Regions from separate parts of the Lactobacillus sp. B4015 genome, predicted to be linked through region 2. Evidence: predicted binding sites of a transcription regulator. Region 2 holds the regulator's gene; each other region holds the start of a gene.
The links. Region 2 encodes NrdR, which represses ribonucleotide reductase genes. Its sites were predicted from a motif close to ACACNATATATNGTGT; they were not measured.
Positions count from the first base shown of each region.

Region 1: J3U71_RS10775 (deoxynucleoside kinase) is a predicted target of NrdR. The motif match lies at 2,336-2,351, and genes of this name have one in related genera.
Region 3: nrdJ (ribonucleoside-triphosphate reductase, adenosylcobalamin-dependent) is a predicted target of NrdR. The motif match lies at 3,627-3,642, and genes of this name have one in related genera.

Region 1 is NZ_JAFNOY010000012.1:57,158-63,909, forward strand. It holds gene J3U71_RS10765 (6-phospho-alpha-glucosidase) at 1-608, shown strand, start outside; gene J3U71_RS10770 (deoxynucleoside kinase) at 948-1,631, opposite strand; gene J3U71_RS10775 (deoxynucleoside kinase) at 1,644-2,294, opposite strand; gene J3U71_RS10780 (Asp23/Gls24 family envelope stress response protein) at 2,782-3,306, opposite strand; gene J3U71_RS10785 (DUF2273 domain-containing protein) at 3,323-3,505, opposite strand; gene amaP (alkaline shock response membrane anchor protein AmaP) at 3,517-4,071, opposite strand; gene J3U71_RS10795 (glucosamine-6-phosphate deaminase) at 4,230-4,955, opposite strand; gene J3U71_RS10800 (ATP-binding cassette domain-containing protein) at 5,115-6,752, opposite strand, start outside.
Region 2 is NZ_JAFNOY010000011.1:11,576-18,327, forward strand. It holds gene dnaI (primosomal protein DnaI) at 1-289, opposite strand, end outside; gene J3U71_RS10110 (DnaD domain protein) at 298-1,647, opposite strand; gene nrdR (transcriptional regulator NrdR) at 1,650-2,117, opposite strand; gene coaE (dephospho-CoA kinase) at 2,104-2,721, opposite strand; gene mutM (bifunctional DNA-formamidopyrimidine glycosylase/DNA-(apurinic or apyrimidinic site) lyase) at 2,718-3,548, opposite strand; gene polA (DNA polymerase I) at 3,562-6,237, opposite strand; gene J3U71_RS10135 (hypothetical protein) at 6,447-6,752, opposite strand, start outside.
Region 3 is NZ_JAFNOY010000010.1:9,304-16,055, forward strand. It holds gene treR (trehalose operon repressor) at 1-139, opposite strand, end outside; gene proC (pyrroline-5-carboxylate reductase) at 655-1,419, opposite strand; gene J3U71_RS09695 (aldo/keto reductase) at 1,446-2,309, opposite strand; gene J3U71_RS09700 (YjjG family noncanonical pyrimidine nucleotidase) at 2,382-3,083, opposite strand; gene nrdJ (ribonucleoside-triphosphate reductase, adenosylcobalamin-dependent) at 3,714-5,948, shown strand; gene J3U71_RS09710 (DUF4430 domain-containing protein) at 6,002-6,391, shown strand; gene J3U71_RS09715 (ECF transporter S component) at 6,398-6,752, shown strand, end outside.

The DNA.
Region 1 (6,752 bases), on a different contig from region 2:
AGTACTGGATCGATACTTATAAACGAATGATTACGATCTTTAAGCGCTTCCCAGAATACTTCCCCAACTGCTACTTACAATATTACTTAATGCCTGATGTAATGATGGCTGAATCGGATGTCAACTTTACTCGTGGCGATTGGGTAATGCAAGGCCGTGAAAAACGGATTTTTGACGAATGTCGTCGCGTTTTAAAAGCAGGCACGGCCAAAGGATCATCGTTAAACTCTGGTGTTCATGGCAATTATATTGTTGATATCGCCAACGCAATCATTCACAACACGCGTGAGCGGTTCACAGTTAACCAAAAGAATAATGGGGCAATTGCTAATTTTGATACTGATGCAGTTGTTGAAGTGCCTGCATACATTGGCAGCATGGGGGCTGAAACAATTAACATTGGCAAGATCCCAACCTTCTATAAAGGAATGATGGAATTGCAAAAGGCTTATGAAAAACGTACTGTAGATGCAGCCCTGTCTGGTTCATATCAGGTGGCTTTAGAAGCCGTCGTTTTAAATAAGACAATCCCAGACTATCATATTGGTCAAAAAGTTTTAGATGAATTATACGCTGCTAATAAAGAGTATTGGCCAACTTTACATTGATTGATGATAAAATGACCTTTTTACAATAAATATATGGTAAATTAAAAGAGTTTGAGAAATGACCATTTTTAGATAATTTTAGATAATTTTAGACTTTTACTTATGAAAGAATCATATTAAATCATGGTTTATTATGTACTGAACTGTAAAATTGGCCAAACAATATTTCTTGCTAACTATAGCCTGTTGTCGATATTCCATCGGCGTCAGGCCTTTTAGTTTGCATTTTTCTTTTGAGGTCAAGAAAAAGCCGTAAGAGTATCTAACTTTTACGGCTCAGTACAATAAAGCTTTGATTCATTAGGGTTTTTCCCAGACGCTTTTAAATGTCAGCTAGACTTACTTACTAATCTGAGGTGCTGACTTATCCCACGATTCAGGCAACTTGCCCATTTCCTTTAATTTAGCAACAATTTGCTCTAAAACAACTTCGCGAGCGTGCTCATCCGTCATAAAGTCAAGTTCATCGCCATTTATTTCCATTTTTGGCGAGTAGTCATAGTTTTCATACCATGGCTTGTAATAACGTAAGAGCCGTTTGTAATAATTCTCAAGCGTTGCGTCATAACTGAGCTGTTCGTATGGTCGGCCACGCTTTTGAATTCGTTTGAGCATTGTGTCATAAGAAACATTAATGTGAACAAGCAAGTCAGGATTTTTCTTTGGCATATGCTTTAGCTCATTCATCATATTATTCAAAAGCTCATAATAGGTGTCAACTTCTTCAGTAGTTGCGCGGCCAATGTCTGCGTTCATTTGGAAAAAGAGTGCATCTTCATAGATGGAACGATCAAGCACATTGTTATCATCGGTTAGCGCATCTTTGATACTACGAAAGCGTGTATTTAGGAAAAAGACTTGCAGTAAAAATGCATATTTCTTAGGGTCAGCATAAAAAAGTGGCAAGACAGGATTGTCGTCAACACTTTCATAGAAAGGCTTAGTTCCTAAATATTTAGCTAAAATACTGGTTAGACTGGATTTACCGGCTCCAATTGGGCCACTTAAAACAATAACTGTCATCACGTTCCTTCTTTATTTCAAATTGCCGATTTCACGCAATTTATTATCAATCTGGTTCAAAACTTCTTTTTTAGCGTCTTCGTTACCGATGAAATCATACCGATCACCGTCAATTGCTATTTTGGCAGATGCATCATAGTTTTCATACCATGGTTCATAGTAGCGAATCAAACGTGCGTAGTAATCTTTCAGACTAGGATTAGTACTAATTTGCTCATAAGAACGGCCACGTTTTTCAATGCGTTTTAACATTGTGTCTAAAGATACGCGAATATAAATTAGTAAGTCAGGCTTTTTGCTTGGATTTCCAGGAGTATCCTCCATCATATTTTCAAGCAGACTGTCATAAATTTTAAATTCAGTAGGGTCGGCAACCTTACTTTCAGCGTTCATTTGGAAAAAGAGTGCATCTTCATAAATTGAACGATCGGAAACGCTATTTTTTTCTCTGACTGCCTGATTAATTTGAGCTAACCGATGATTGAGCAAGTAGATATTAAGTAAAAAAGTGTACCGCTTCATGTCCTTGTAATATAAAGGAAGAACTGGATTATTATCAACTCCCTCATAAAAGGCCTGAGTACCTAAATGTTCGGCTAAAATACTGGTTAAACTGGATTTACCGGCTCCAATTGGCCCGCTTAAAACAATAACTTGAATCACGTTCTTTCTTAAATACAATATATAGATTCTTATCTAGTTTAATACGAGATATAGTGGCATACAAGTAAAAAGTTAATTGAAATTGCCACTAAAAAGTCAAGTGATTTTGTATAAAATAGTTAAAAAATTACTGAGTACAACCAAATATTTTTCAATATTTAGATCAATAGTTATTGTTTCACGTGAAACCAAGTAACTGAGCAGTGCTAAAAAAACAGTCGTCAATTTTTGGTATATTATTTTGTTTTTAAACAGTAATAAACTGGCAATATTTTTATGCAATAACTGGTATAAAATTTAAGAGGTTATCTTAGTTGTTAATGGCGGTAGATTTAGTTATTGCTACATAAAAAATCCAGCTAAATTAGACGGCTTTTGTGCTACTTTGCTTTGATAAAAAGTACTTCGTTTCACGTGAAACCAAAAAAGTGACGTAGCATTTAAGTGTACTACTTCACTTTTTAAAACTTATCCTGCTAAAGGGTGATTATTTAACGCGGTCTTCTTTTTTATCTTCGACTTTGTCTTCAACCTTATCTTTTTGTTCGCCAATCTTATCCTTGGCATCTTGTGTTGCACCGGTAATCCGATCTTGCAGACTGACTGAATCTTTTTCGTGTTCTTCTTTAGTCTTGATATCAACAACGGTGACATTAACTTCAACCGTGTCTAAGCCCGTCATTTCCTTAACCTTGTCGTAAATCTTTTGTCTGATTTCATCATAAAGTTTAGGAATTTCAACACCGTATTCAGCAATAATTTCGATATCAACTGCTACTTGCTTTTTACCAACTTCAACATTAACACCATTGGTAACATCATCGTTGTTAACAATCTTGTCAGCTAAGTTTGAGAAAAAGCCGCCGTTAACATCCAATAAGCCTTTAACATCTGAGAGAGCAATACCAATAATCTTTTGAATGACTTTTTCGTCATACTTTAAGTCGCCCTTAATTTCTTGCTTTGAGCTGCTTGAGTTGTTTGCACTACTTTGATTATTATTTTGTACCATATTAAGTTCCTTTCAATTATTGTTTACTTACAAGACTTTTCAGCAGGGGCCAATAGTGTCCGACTAAAAAACCAACTACTAACATTACGACTACAAAAATAGTTTTAAAAAATCCTAGTCCCAAAAAACAAAATGCTAGTAACAAGCCGATTACAGCACCGCATATTTCTGGGAGGTGTTTTTGTAAAATTTCGTTCATTTCAGCCTCCTTTATTGAACGCGCGTCTCTGGTTTATCGGGGTTTTGATAATTAACAAATTTGATTTTGATCTTTGGCTTCTGTTCAATTCCCAATAACCGGTTAAGGTTGTTCTTTAACTCTTCTAAGTAATTTTCGAGAAGGGCACTGACATTTTCACCGCGCCCAAGATTACCACTAATTTTGATGTTGATCTTATGATTAGTGAGTTTTGAATCAACCTTGACTTTATTAATAAAAGGCAAATCTGCCAATGAATTCATGACGTAGCCATTAATTGCTTTGCTAGTAACTTTGACTTGTCCGTCATGCTTGTGAATCAAAATAAAGTACCTTTGAACAGGCCAAAATAGGACAACTAATAAACTAATAATTAAAACTAAAAGGACAACAGCGCTGACAACGATTAAATACCATTCTAGTACTGGATTTAGTGTCCCCATACTGGGTAGTTTAATCTTTAAATACTTTTGCCAAAAACCACTAGTTTCCCATAGAAAGTAAATTGGCAAGGGTAATAATAAAATCATTAACACTACCAGTAACCACTTTTTACTTCGCTTCAACTTATCACCATCCTCTCATGATTCAACTTAATCATAATACGGATTATTTTGTTAGCCTAGCGATATGCACCAATTTATATCTGCTTAGAATTTATTGTTTTAGGACACAAAAAAAGATGCATTAATGCATCTTTTTTCTATCTTTGTTAATTTATTATCTAATTCTTTGCACTAGCACTAAGCTTACTTGCAGCAGCATTATCGACAATAAGTGTTACATTATCATGTTTTTGCAAAATTGAAGCAGGTACATCTTCGGTTACAGGGCCTTCAACCATCTTCTTAACAGCATCCGCTTTGTTTTCACCAAAGGCCATAATGACAATCTCTTTTGCTGCCATGATATTTGCAATACCCATACAAATTGCAGATTTTGGCACATCTTCAATCTTACTAAAGAAACGTGAATTGGCTTCAATGGTATTTTCAGTCAATTTAACTTCATGAGTTACCGAATCAAAAGGTGTTCCTGGTTCGTTAAAAGCAATATGACCGTTTTGACCTAAACCTAGAAGCTGAATGTCGATTGGATTTTCAGCGATAATTTGGTTGTAATCATCAGATGCACCTTGTGGATCGTTAATTGCTTTAATACCATCAGGAATGTATGACTTTTTAAAAGGTTTCTTTGCAAACAAATTTTTTTGCATGAAGTAATGATAACTTTGATCATTATCAGAAGTTAAGCCAACATATTCATCTAGATTAATACTGATCAAGTTGGTATTATCAAGATCACTTTCAGTCCATTCATGATATAGGCCTACTGGGGTAGAGCCAGTAGCTAAGCCGATTACCTTAGCACCGTTGTTAATGCTTTTTTCAAAAAGCTTAAAACCTTTAGTGCTGCCATTTTCTTTACTATCTGTAACGATGATTTTCATAATTACGCCTCCAAAATATCATAAATTTATTATAAATTGGCATATACCAATTTGTCAACTAGCTACAAAAAGAAACATGATATTTATTCAAAAAAATTTAAGCAGGGAAAAAGCAATTATTATGTTTCACATGTAACATAATAATTGCTTTTAACGGTTTTATTCACTTCTTAAAGCAATCGCTGCATCTTTCTTAGCTGCCATTCGTGCAGGTAAGTGCCCGCCTAACACGGTTAAAATAGTAGAAATAACTATTAAGATTAGCGCGTGAAGGGGATTAAGTTGCGCAACATTTGCAAGGTTAGTGATCGAATACAAGATACTATTAATCGGGAAAACAAGCAATTGAGCGATGACAACACCTAATACACCAGAAAAAATTCCTAAGATAAACGTTTCGGCATCGAATACTCGTGTGATATCTTTCTTTCTTGCTCCAAGGGCCTTTAAAATTCCAATTTCTTTGGTTCGCTCTAGCACAGATGTGTAAGTTAAAATACCAATCATAATCATCGAGGTTATGAGTGAAATTGCTGCAAAGGCGACTAGCACAGTTGTAATTCCGCTGAGTAAACCACCAGTCATGGAAGTAACCGCGCTAGACATATCAGTGTAAAGGATCTGATCTTTTTTCTTTTTACCCTTGTTCCACTTATCAAGGTAGTCTAAAACCTTGTCTTTAGAGTCAAAATCATTAGAGTAGATCATAATCCCGGCGGGAAGACTAGAACCGCCGATTGATTGCATCATTTGCTTCTTAACAGCGGCATTCATATTTTGTCCAGTCATAACATTGCGAGAAGTTTTTTTCTGAGCTTTAACAATATCAGAGTTTTGATTCTCATTAATGATTTTAACAGCTAATTTATCGCTGTAGACAATGCCTTCAGAAAGCAAGGCCATTGAATCCGCACTTTTGGGTCGAATTACGCTGACTAGACGCAATTTAATTTTGCTATTACCATACATCGCCCTATCAGGCTTTTTAGGAATAAACATGCCAGTCGGTAATTCTTGATAATAATTATTGTTAGAAACTACTTTAAATTCTTTGCCGATCACCTTGTGATAGTCTATTTTTTCACCTGACTTTATCTTAATGCCGATGTTCTTCAGAACATTAAGATTAAGCGAATTTTTATTATCTACTACCATAACTAAATCGGTTGCCTTTTTGGGCCATGTTCCGGAAAGAAGCTGGTAATTATCTTTAAGGAAGTTTCCTTTGCTTTGATCAAGTGAAGTTGGAAAAACTGATGAACCCATAAAGGAAATGCTAGCAGCTTGGGACTGCATTTGTTCGTAAGCTTGGGAGGCGGCAGTTCCGGCTGGCAGAGGTGAAAACTGGACAGGTTTTATCTGGCCATTATCATTACCAATTAAATTAAGATTAGCACCAACTTGATAAGAAATATTATTGGCATATTTGGGATTGATTTTTTTAACATAATTGATGTATTCGCGCGTAATTTTGTTTTCATGGGAGGATTTTAGTAGTCTATCCTGTTTAGCGATGATATAACCCCGATTTTTAACATTTTTTTCTTTGTCAGCTTCGTCACGATCTCTAATACTATTGAGGTCAGTTTCGGTTTTCGTAATTGTTACCGGATACTTCGCCAAGGCTTTGCTCATAGTAGTATCAATTTGTTTTTGAAAACCGTTGGACAGGGACAAGACAATGGCAATTGATATAATCCCTATACTAGAGGCAAATGCGGTTAAAGTGGTACGCCCCTTTTTAGTCATGATGTTGGTAAAGCTCAGCTTGATGGCATTCCAATATGACATTTTTGT
Region 2 (6,752 bases):
CATGTTCCAACTTGCTATTTTCAGGAGCATAAATGATATCAATTGCATTTGTATTCAAGATTAATTTAGGCCGATAACCCTTGGTCACCGGATCTTTTTTATTCTGCTGATCTAGGTAAAATTCGAATAAAGCAGACATGCTTTTATCAATCATTTCAGAGGTTATTTTATCTTGATTTTCACTAATAAACTGTTTAATTTTTGGCTCGGATAGAATCTCGGCCCGAATCTTAGCTACATCAAGATGGTCGGCTTTTTTCTTGTCTAAAAAATTATTGATTGACTTCATTTTTTCACCTACTTCATGCCATTTTGATCTTCAAATTTTTTGAAAAAGTCTTTTAAGTCAGCTGAAGAAACATCAGACTTAACACTAGATTTTTTCTTACTCCAATCGGTACCTTTTTCAACGCGTTTATTTTGCACATAACGGGGGTACTTAACCTTATTTTGCTCCCTTTTTTGCATATATTCAATTGCTTGGGCCCCATCTTTAACACCATGTTGAAGCCAATCATGTAAAATCCGATTAGCCAAGCGGTATGAAATATTCGGTGCACTTTTTAAGCAGGCATAAGTTAAGATATTAAGCAAATCAGCTGGGATTCCCTTTTCATTATATAAACTATCAAGTACTTTATATTCACTGGCATCAACATAATCATGCCGATCAGTCTTCAACCGGTACAAAAATTGAGCTGGTGATTTACTTTTAGCTAGCTGCAATACTTGCTGCTCATTTTTACTCAATTTAGCATTTATCGGTTGATCATCATTATATTTCTTAGTCTCTTGCTTAATTCGAGCCCTAGTATGAGAGCCGTGAATGCCACTAGCAATCGCTTGTTTAATTTGCACTATATCCAAGTGATAATCACCGTGAATACTTGTCAGGGCCTCATCGACAAATTCTTGTTCTGTTAACCCGTAAGTGCGCATTACAGAGCGGATTGCTTCCCGATTACGGTCAATCTCCGTTCTTGGAATCTGGTAAATTTCAAATTGCTGTTTCATGAAATTCCAGTCAACCGTATCATGCTCATTAATAGTAGCTTTGATATTATTGTCTGTTTTATTTTCTTTTGCGGCATATTTGACATCAACTGAAGGCTCAATTGCTTCTTGCTCAGGCAAACGAAAAACTTCCATAAACGAAGCAGAGATATCATCAGCATTCTGCATACCATTAACTTGGTTCTGCTTAGACTTACTTTCACGAGCAAAATCTTTACTTAATTTTTGAAAGGCAGAAATACCAACTTTTTCTTTAAGTAAGCTTGCTAAAAGAGGCGTTGAAAAAAATTCACTGCTGCTAGGGATGCAGGTTAAGCGAAAAATCAGTACTTGTCCCATGATTTCATTATTAAGTAAACGCGTCTGAACTAGGCCAACGCCCTCGAGTTTATGTAAAGCAGAAAATAAGTGCTTAACATCACAGTCAAGCTGTTCTTGCAGAGCATAAATACCCGTTGAGTCCGATAGCATTGCATGCGCATTAAAATCCGCATTTAAACTAAAATATAAGGAAAATGCTAGTGAACCAATCAGCGGCTGATAAAGTTTAACCAGAACTCGCACATCTTCTGGGAAAATATCAACTCGGTTAGCAATAAAAAATGGTTGTTTGGGATTAGGGGTCTCAAACATTTCTAGTTCCCCTTCTCTCGCTTAGCAATCATATCCTCCATTGTTTTCATGAAACTAGACATATCTTTAAATTCACGGTAAATGGAAGCAAAGCGAATGTAAGCAACATCATCTAGTTCAGCCAATTCATCCATCACTAGTTGACCGATTTTCTTCGAAGAAATCTCACTTACTCCCTGCTGTCTAACCTTATTTTCAACGTGATCAACCAATTGCTCGAACTGCGAGCTTGTAATTGGACGCTTTTGACCAGCTGCCATGACACCATGCAAAATCTTTTTCCGGTTAAAAGGTTCCCGGGTATTGTCATTTTTGATTACCAATAATGGTGTTGTTTCAATTCGCTCAAAAGTAGTAAACCGAAAACCACAGTTTTCGCATTCACGCCGTCTTCTAATAGCACGATTTTCATCACTCGGTCGAGAATCAATCACGCGCGAGGCATTTTGCCGACAATTAGGACATTCCATACTGGTCCTCCTTTATTAATTTAAGTAGCAGCTCGTTTAATTTGTCTTCTAGTTCTTTTATTGTACCAGTATTTGTAACAACATAATCAGCTAATTTTTGCTTTTGCGCCAAAGGCATCTGACTATTAATTCGCTTTAATGCTTCAGCTTCAGTTATGTGATTGCGCGCCATCAAGCGTTTTACTTGCATTTTTTCAGGTACAGCAATCAGCAAACTGCGGTCACAATAGCTTAAACCACCTGACTCAAATAATAACGGTGCATCTACTATGATAAGTGGCTCATTTTCCTGTTTATGTTGGCTAATTTTAGTCTCGATTTCTTGAAAAATCAACGGGTGGGTAATTTCATTTAATTTAGCTAAGTCTTTAGGTGAATTAAAAACTAATTTACCTAACTTTGCGCGATCAATTGCTTTATTTGCTGCTAAATACTGATCGCCAAAATAATTAATTACTAAATTGTAGCCCTTTTCACCTATATCTAAAATATGGTGAGCAATTAAATCACTATCAATTACTGGAATATGCTTTTTTATAAAAAAGCTATCAGCTGTACTTTTACCGCTAGCTATTCCCCCAGTAAGACCTAAGACAATGGTCATTGATAATTCACCTGACATTTAGGACAATATGTTGTTCCACGACCATTTACCTTGATTTTTTCAAGAGGGGTTCCACATCTTGCACATGGTTCACCTTTATGCCCGTATACCCGCAACATTTTCTGAAAGCCGCCAGTTTCACCATTAGCATCCAGGTAAGTGTGCACGGTTGTCCCACGCTCAGCAATAGCTAATTTGATCAAAGAATTAATATTGTCATGCAATTGTTTCACTCTGGAAGGTGGAATCTTATTGGCCATACTTAACGGATGAATTCTAGTTAGCCATAAAACTTCATCGACATAAATATTGCCTAAACCGGCAACTACAGATTGATCAAGAAGCGTATTTTTAATATTTTTCTTTTTATGCTTAAGACAATTTGCAAAATAAGCAACCGTGAATTTATGAGAATTAGGTTCAAAGCCCAGTTTACTAATTCCTGTTGTTCTTTTTTCTGTTCCAGTTTTAACTAATTGCATTCGGCCAAATTTGCGGACATCATTATAACGCAAGGCTGTATTATCAGTAAAAGCAAACTGTACGTGATCATGTTTATCTTTCGGTGCAGCCACGTCAACTAGACGATACTTTCCTTCCATGCGTAAATGAGAAACTACAGTTAAATCATTCGTCAGCCGAATCAATAAATACTTTGCATACCGGTCAATTGCCACTACTTCTTGACCCGTAAGCTTTTGAACGAATTCTGTTGGATCACTAGCAATAATTTTGGGATACCACAGCGTGATTTCTTTAATCGTTTTTCCTTTAATTAAGGGGAGAAGAGTACGGCGAACCGTTTCTACTTCCGGCATTTCTGGCATTTATTATTACTCCTTATTTTGCATCAAACCAATTATGACCGTACCCTGAATCAGCAACAAGCGGAATATCAAGAGTAACGGCAGACTGCATTACCTCTGGGACAATCTTTTTAATTGTTTCTATCTCATCTTTTGGCACATCAAAAATCAACTCATCATGAACCTGAACCACCATTTTAGTCTTAAGGTGTAAATCATTCAATTTCTTCTGCATATTGATCATCGCAATTTTAATAATATCAGCAGCGGAACCCTGAATTGGTGAGTTAATTGCAGTTCTTTCCGCAAAAGACCGCACATTATAATTCTTTGCATGAATATCAGGCAAGTACCGTCTTCTATGCATAATTGTTTCTGCGTAACCTTTTTCGCGAGCAAATTTAACGGCCTTATCCATATATTCTCTAATTTGCGGGTATTGCTCAAAATAATTATCGATAAATTCTTTGGCTTGTTTTCTACTAATATTCAGATTTTTCGATAAGCCATAATCCGAAATGCCGTAGACAATACCAAAATTGACTGCCTTTGCTCGACGCCGCATTAATGGCGTAACATCATCGGTTGATTTCAAGTGGAATATTTTCATTGCGGTATGAGCGTGAATATCGTAGCCGGTTCTGAATGCTTCTTGCATTTGTTCATCACCAGAAACTTGAGCCAAAACACGCAATTCAATTTGTGAGTAATCACAAGAAAAGATATAACCATCAGGTTCACTAGGAACAAAAGCCTTTCGAATTTGCTTACCTTCTTCTGTTCTCGTCGGAATGTTTTGTAAATTAGGATCAACCGAAGATAGGCGTCCAGTTGCCGTTAGAGTTTGCAAATACCGTGTATGAACTCGGCCATCTTTTTGAATAACATCTAGCAGGCCATTAACATAAGTCGACTGAATTTTAGCAATTTGTCGGTAAGAAAGGATTTGCCCGATAATTGGATTTTCATCTTTTAACTGGTTCAAGACATCAACTGATGTTGAATAACCGGTTTTAGTCTTTTTAATTGGCTTGAGCCCCATTTTTTCAAACAGAATATGACCAAGTTGTTTCGGCGAATTAATATTAAATTCTTCACCAGCCTCATCATAAATCTGCTTTTCCATCTTTTTAAGTTCTACAGCAAATTCATCTTGCAGCTCAGTTAAAGTATCAGCCTGAACCTTGATTCCATTTATTTCCATAATCGCTAAAACGCGTGCCACTGGAATTTCGATACTTGCAAACAAATCATCTTGTTCATGCTCTTTTAGTCTGGCAAGCAGCGTTTCTTTCAAGGTTTCAATTGCTTCGACTTTGGTGGCTAAATGATTATACAGCACATCGTCATCAGTAGGAATCTTTTCACTTTTACCTTTGCCATAAACGTCAAGATCACTTCTGACAGTGTCATTCCCATACATCCGGCAAACTTCGGCCATATCGTCCGAATTATTTTCATTATTAATCAAATACGAAGCTAGCAGCATATCATATTCAATCCCATGCGCGTGGATTCCTAAACGATTTAGTCCCACAGTTGTCCGCTTAAGGTCAAAGACATCTTTGCTAATTTTCTTATCTTCTAAAATCTGTTTTAGCTTGGCATCCTGTAATAGCGTTACGTCGCGACTTAGAAAAATCTGTTTGCTAATCTTAAAGGCAAAACCGACGAACTCAGCCAAATGATAATTTGGTCCCAGCATCCCTAAGTAAAAAATGACCTCATCGCCTTCATTAACCGTAATTTTAGCCAAATTGTCCTTGGTTAACTCGGTGTATTCCATTTTGACATGCGAATCTTGGGATGTCTCATTTTTACCAGAATCACCATCAGGCGCTAATTCACTCAAAAACTTGCGGAAATTCATTTTCTCGTAAAAACGCCGCAACTTTTGGTAATCAACCGGCCTTCTTTTAATATCATCAATTCCAATGGTTACTGGCGTATCACAGTTGATCGTAGCCAATTTTTTACCTAACAGGGCTTTATCCTTATCATTAAGCAAATTTTCTTTTAGCTTTGATGCTTTCATGTCATCAATATGATCATATAAGTTTTCAACTGAACCATATTCTTGAATTAACTGCGATGCTTTCTTTGGTCCTACTTTGGTGACACCCGGATAATTGTCCGAGTTATCCCCCATCAAGGCCTTCATATCAATAAATTCAGTTGGGGTAACACCATTAACTTCCTTCATATGTTCAGGCGTATAGGACTCAAGGTTCATCACACCTGACTTGGTTACCATCACCGTGGTGTGCTCAGAAGCAAGCTGCGTTAAATCCTTATCCCCAGTTACGATGGTTACATCAAAACCATTTTTTTCACCAATTTTTGCAAAGGTTCCGATAATATCATCGGCTTCATAGTTTTCTAATTCATAAGTCGAGATGCCTAAATCGTGCAATAGTTCTTGCACATATGGTAGCTGCTCCGAAAGTTCACCTGGGGTTTTTTGTCTGCCACCCTTGTAATCAGCATACATCTTATTTCTAAAAGTAGTTTTACCCGCATCAAAAGCAACTAAAACATGATCTGGCTGAACATTGTTTAAAACAACATCAAGCATATTCTTAAAAGTATAAATGGCATTTGTATGCAATCCTTCAGGGTTTCTGAAATTTTCAAGTTGACGATAAAGTGCATAAAACGCACGAAAGGCAACAGAATTACCATCAATTAAAAGTAATTTTTGATTAGCCATTAGATCTCCTCACAATTATCACTGGTCTTTAGTTCAACTACCATTTTACCAGTTTTTACGGCATTCTGGCATAATACTGTTTTTATTCAGATTTGCTATACATTTTAGCCAATTAACTTCAATTCAGAAGTCAAATTTTAAATTAAGAACCTACTTTTTTAGCTAATAAAAAGCATTGAAAACTTAATTTCAATGCTCTAACTCGCTATTTATTGAATAAAATTCTGACGCTCTAACAAATATGGCGTACTGGTTCCTAACAACTGATCGCCTTTTTCTTGTTTTGGTGTGCAATTCAACACGTTACTATGAGCTTTTTGCAAAATTGCAGTCGCTTCTTTTACCTCGGCAATTGTGGCCTTTTCAGATTTTAAGGTATTTTGTGCTAATTGCAACGCATAACCAAATCTAAAACCACAAAGGGTAAAATTATTGTCTTTTTGGTATGGTGTAATCAATTCTTGATCAACTAAAGTCTGTAATTTTTGTTTATCTTCTTTAGTAGCAATTTTAGC
Region 3 (6,752 bases), on a different contig from region 2:
TTCTCACAGTTTCGCGTGAAGTGCCGTAGAGTTTGGTCAACTGATTTTCACTTGGAAGGAAACTACCTACTTTAAATTGCTTATGCCGGATTTTTTCTGCAATATCCTGGGCAATTAAGGTCGCTTTTGAATCTGTCATTTTTAAATCCTTTCACTTTTATTCTATTATATCGAATGATGTCTGTACAAGAGCGGAATTAAATTAATTAATATTTATAAGCTCAATTAAAAGCACAAAAACAGCTATACTTTTTAGCTAAGCCAAGCATGTATATACAAGCATAAGACTTTATTTGAAAGATATTTTAAAAATAGCTTCAGAGGAGCTCTGACATTAAAAAACTGTCATGATATCGGTCTTCTATGTAAAAAATAAGGTGCAAGAGTCAATATTAGTTGTGATTCACATTTTTCCAGTAACATTGGTAACCACATAGAAGCACTAAGAGTGCTAAAAGAAGTTTATCTTTACAGAAAATAGTTGTAAATTGTGATTTAGAAATATTTTTTGCTTTTCTAAAAATAAAAAAAAGCTTTAAGAAAAGCTCAATAACAAATAAGAAAAACTGATAAATCTAGTTGATTTATCAGTTTTTGCTTACAAATATTGTTGTAATTTAAATTATAAACTGGCTTTTTCCAAGACATATTTTTTTAATTAGCTGAAGCATTAACTGCTTGAATCAAAGCATTTCTGAATCCTTCTTGTTCTAACTTAACTACACCTCTTATGGTAGACCCACCCGGAGTAGTTACTTCATCTTTTAATTCCTCAGGTAATTTCTTACTAGATAAAGCAAGCTTTGCGGTACCTACCAGCATTTGTTCCACAATTTGGTAGGATTCGGCCCGCTTAACGCCATTTTGGACAGCAGCGTCGCTTAAAGCCTCAATCATCATATTAACATATGCTGGTGTGCAACCTGCAACAGTCCCATAAATTCCTAATAAATCTGCAGGAACGACATAAACACTGCCCATTTGCTCAAACAGAGCTTTAACAGTGTCAATTACCTGTTTCTTTTCTCCGGGAACAAAACTCATCGCTGTAATCCCCTCACCAATTTGAACTGGCGTATTAGGAACAATTTTGACAAAAGAAGAATCATCCGGTAATTCCTGGTTGATTGTAGTAAGATCACCACCACCAGTTGACAAAATGATACCATGATACTTTTGCTCCAGTTCACGAAAAATTGATGTTATAACGGAGCCACCGACAGCCACAATCACTGCCTGGCAGTCGTTAAAAGCAGTATAGTCATCTACTAGGTGCAAATTCAGTTCAGCTGCAACCTTTTGTGCTGACCGATGACCACCGTCAAAAACATAAATATCTTGAATGGTAGTTTTGCCTTGTAATAAGCCCAAAATAATTGCCTTACCAATTTTGCCAGTTCCAATAAATCCTACTTTCATCATTTATCACCTTAAAATTTATCTTATTAAAAATCAGTGTTATCAGGATCAGTAGCCATTTCTGCTACACCATGTAAATGATCTAAAGCTTGCATATCTTCTTCACTAATTGCGAAATCGAAAATAGCGGCGTTTTCTTTCATTCGATCACGATGAACGGATTTTGGCAATGGTACGAATTGATGTTGTAGCGACCAGCGCAACAAAACCTGTGCGGGAGTCTTATCATAATGCTTGGCAACCTCGATAACAGTTTTATTGCTAAACAAGGCACCTCGCCCTAAAGGACTATAAGCTTCGTTAAGAATCCCTAATTCTTTATTATATGAAGTTGTATCGTTTTGCATGTCGCTTGGATTAAGATAAATTTGATTAACCGCAGGACGAACGGATGCCACTTTTAAAAGTTCATCAAGATGTTCACGCTTAAAGTTGGATACGCCAATAGCACGAATTCTTCCTGCAATTTGAGCTTCCTCCATTGCACGCCAACTTCCAGCATTCATTTCTGCCCAATGGTCACGAATTGCAGCTGGATTAGGCCAATGAATTAAATATAAATCAATATAATCTACACCTAACTTTTCTAGACTATTATTAATTGCCTCAGTGGTTTTCTTATAACCATGCATGTCATTCCACAGTTTCGTAGTAATAAAAAGGTCATAACGGTTAACACCGCTTTCTCTAATTCCCTTACCAATACTTACCTCATTACCATAAGCTGCAGCAGTATCAATCAGACGATAACCTAAATTAATAGCATCCTTAACAACATTTTTTGCAACATCACCATCAGGCGTTTGCCAAGTACCAAGTCCAATAGCTGGAATCTTAACGCCGTTATTTAATTGATAAGTGTCGGAAATAGAATGAATATCAACAGTCATCATTTTCACCTCTTAATTCGTTATCTTTTAGTATATTAAAGTATATATCATTATTACATTAACAGATTTAAACTATTTTGGGAAATTGTTTTTTAAAAGCTTAACAAATTGTGGATAAGTTGTTACTTCATACAACGGATGCAAGTTCATGTTATTTTTTCGATGACGATGATTATACCAAATACTACTAAAGCCATAATTCTCTGCACCTAAAATATCGGACTGTAATCCATCGCCAAAAAAAACTGTATCGCTTGGACCAAACTTGGTCCGTGCAAAGAAATAGTCAAAAATATGGCTATCTGGCTTAGAATAGCCAGCTTCTTCAGAAGTAACAATTAAATTAAAATAGTCTTTAATTCCTGCTAGTTCGAGGCGATGTCTCTGCATAAAAGTTTCGCCATTAGTCAAAATTGTTAATTCAAAATGTTGTTTCTGGGCAAAACGTAAAGTGTCCTTTACTCCAGGCAAAAGCTTATATGCACGAGAAAAATAAGAACGATATTCATTCATAACAGCGAGACCATTAACTTCAGTATTAAAAGTATTCTTCAAAAAGTTATGAAAAACCGCTTCACTTAATTCTTGATAAGTAATTGTACCATTTTCAAGTTCCCGCCAAAGTCCCTGATTATAAGAATGATATTGCCGTTGGATTTCATCTGTAAGTTCCCAATGATGTGCATTAAAAAGACTATGAAGAGCAAAATTCTCCGTATCGGCAAAATCAATTAATGTATCATCAACATCAAATATAATCTGTTTGAAATGCAAGTAACTTCACCCTTTCTAGTTATTTCCTAGGAAATAACACATACTAGCATGGAAAACTATTATACCAGTATTTTAGTTATAATGAGAAAATTATGTTTTTCTTAAAATTAAGCAAAAGGCTATCTTATCTTAAAAATGGCGCATATAATTCTTTCATATTTTGATTGGAGGAATAATTAAACATGCTTACTCTTTTATTGATTATTTTTCTAATATGGGCTTTTGTTAAACTGGGGATCGGAACGCTTAAAATTTTATTTTTTTTGCTGGCCTGCGGGCTTATATTTATTTTTTTCATTCACCTGTTGGTTCCGTTAATCATAACAGGGGCAGTAATTTTCATTGCAGTTGCACTCTTAGGTTTTTAAATAATAAATAAATAATTCACTAAGATTAGTTAAGCACGATAAGTAAATTCTAATACTTGTTGTGCTTTTTTGTGTACAGCTATTCCTATATGATTTTTTTTATTTCTAGCGAATCTTACTCCTACATTAATTCGGGTTTTTTGTTCGTGTTTTACAGTAGCATATCCGCTATCAAATACAAGATATTGTGGTATAGTTCTTTCTGTAGCCATACATAATGTATGTGTGGAACATTTGTTAGTTTTTAGGAGCTATTTTACACATGAAAAACACAACAATAAGCTTAGATCAGGCTTATATTGATCAAGTGAAACAAAATATTTCACCTCACTGGGGCGAATTAGGCTGGGTTACCTACAAGCGGACCTATGCTCGGTGGCTTCCACAAGAAAACCGGTCCGAAGAGTGGGATGAAACCGTCAAACGCGTGGTTGAAGGAAACATTAACCTTGACCCGCGCCTTGCAGACTCACCTTCTGAGAAAGTCATCACCGAATTAACTAATGAGGCCCGTGAATTATACCGGCTAGTTTACGGGCTTGCCGCCACTCCATCTGGACGTAATCTTTGGGTGTCTGGAACTGATTACCAAAAGCGCAACGGTGATTCATTGAACAATTGCTGGTTTATCGCAATCCGACCACAAAAATATGGTGACAGTCATATTGTTCCTGCTTACTTATCTAAGGATCAACAAGCTGTTTCAATGCCTTTTTCTTTTACTTTCGATCAACTTATGAAAGGTGGCGGTGTTGGTTTTTCTGTCGTAAAAGAAAATATTGCCAAAATTCCACCAGTTGATCAAAAAGTTGATTTAACGGTTGTAATCGATAAGACGAGCACTTCTTACAAAGACTCAGTTAAGTTGGGTGCAACTGACAAAGCAACTTGGAAAAAGCAAAATGACGGTGCTACCGATTACGTTTACTACAAGCTGCCCGATACTCGCGAAGGCTGGGTTTTAGCCAATGCACGTCTAATCGATATGCACTTTAACCAAACCAATCCTGAAAACAAGCAAAAGCTAGTTTTGGATATCAGTGATATTCGACCTTATGGCGCCAAGATTCATGGTTTTGGCGGAACAGCTTCAGGACCAATGCCACTAGTAGAAATGGTTTTTGAAATTAATCAAATTATTAATGATCGGGTTGGCGGTCACCTAACTTCCGTTGATGGCACCGATATCTGCAATTTAATCGGTAAAACCGTTGTTGCTGGCAATGTCAGAAGATCAGCAGAATTGGCGCTTGGTTCAAATGATGACCAGGACTTCATCACAATGAAACAGGATAAAGATAAGCTCTATCATCATCGCTGGGCTTCTAATAATAGTGTCGCAATCGACGCTGAATTTAATGATTATGAGCCTATCGCCAATGGTATTCGGGAGAATGGTGAGCCGGGAATTGTTAACCTTGATTTATCGCGCAATTACGGCCGTATAATTGATGGCTATCAAAAAGACATTGATGGCGAAGTCGAGGGAACCAATCCGTGTGGTGAGATCTCGCTTGGAAATGGCGAGCCATGCAACCTATTTGAAGTTTTCCCTTATATCGCTGAAAAACAAGGCTGGAATCTTCAAGATGTCTTCAAGCTGGCCGCACGCTACACCAAGCGCGTAACCTTTAGTGCCTACGACTGGGAGATTTCTCGCCAGATTATTTATAAAAACCGGCGTATCGGTGTTTCCATGTCAGGAATTCAAGATTGGCTCTTAAATGATCTAGGCCACCGGGTTGTTACCGGCTTTAAGGATGAGGTCGATCAAGAAACTGGTGAAAAAATCAAGGTGCCGATCTACGATCCTAAAGGAATCAAAATGGTTACTTCTGCATATCAAGCCGTTGTTGATGCAGACAATGAGTATAGCAAGGCGCTGCACTGCGAGCCATCAATTAAGCATACTACTGTTAAGCCATCAGGAACTGTAGCTAAACTTGCAGGGGCATCTGAAGGAATGCACTTCCACTATGCTGGCTATTTAATTCAGCGAATTCGTTTCCAAGCTTCCGATCCATTATTAAAAGCATTAGCAGCTTGCGGCTATTATTCTGAACCCGATATTTATTCACCAAACACTACTTGTGTTGAATTTCCATTACGGGCAGCCCATGCGGATAGTGAAAACTTTGCTTCTGCCGGGACGGTTTCAATCGAAGAGCAATTTGCCACCCAAGCGTTTTTACAAACATACTGGTCCGACAATGCTGTTAGTTGTACCGTCACGTTCCAAAAAGAGGAGGGCGATAAGATTAATTCGCTGTTTAAGCAATACCGTCATGTAATTAAGTCAACTTCTTTATTGCCTTATTATGGTGGTTCATTAGAACAAGCACCAAAAGAGCCAATTGATAAGGAAACTTATGAAAAGCGCAAAGCTCAGATTTCAGGCGATGTTGCTAGTGTCTTTACCAAACAACATGACGATCAAAAAGACTTAGAACTTGTTGATCAAGAAGATTGTGAAAACGGCGCTTGCCCAGTTAAATAGTCAAAATTACAAATTATTACGTTATCAGAAAAATATTACGAGGAGTTTTTATCATGAAAAAAAATAAATTAGCAGTCATTACCAGTTTAGCAACAATTTTCACTTTTACCTTTGCAGGTTATGAAACTACACAAACACCTACTACGGTTAGTGCAGCAAGCAAAATTCACGTTACCTACACTCTTAAAGTAAATAATAAGAATTATAAAAAGCGGACGGTTAAATTAGCTAAGCATTCAACAGTTATGCAAGGACTTAGGAAACTATGGCACGTAAAGAGCACTAACGGCTTTATTACTTCGATTGCCGGCAAGAGTCAAAATAAAGCAAAACACATTTACTGGACATATACCATTAACGGTAAATTCGCTAACAAGGGCGCAACTGAGCAAAGAGTGGGTAATAAAGACAAGGTTAAATTCACTCTAGCTAAGGTGAACTAATTAATTATGCACAACTCAACCAAAAAAATAGCACTTCTTGCAATCTTAACCGCAATGTGCGTGGCGCTTAGAATTTTTAAAATTATTCCTGTACCTAATGTTCAACCAGTTACTGCAATTTTAATGATCGTTACGCTAAATTTGGGCTTTACTTTTGGTTTTGCTTTGGCCATTTTAACGATGGTCGTTTCTAACATCTATCTGGGATTTGGTATTTGGACCGTTTCGCAGGTTCTTGCCTATGGCGGTTGCGTTTTAACCGTGGCGTTATTTGCAAAATTTACGCCATTAAAAAAGCACTTTATTTTGCAACTAATACTTGTCACGTTTTTAGGCTGGGAATATGGTTGTTTTGTTGATT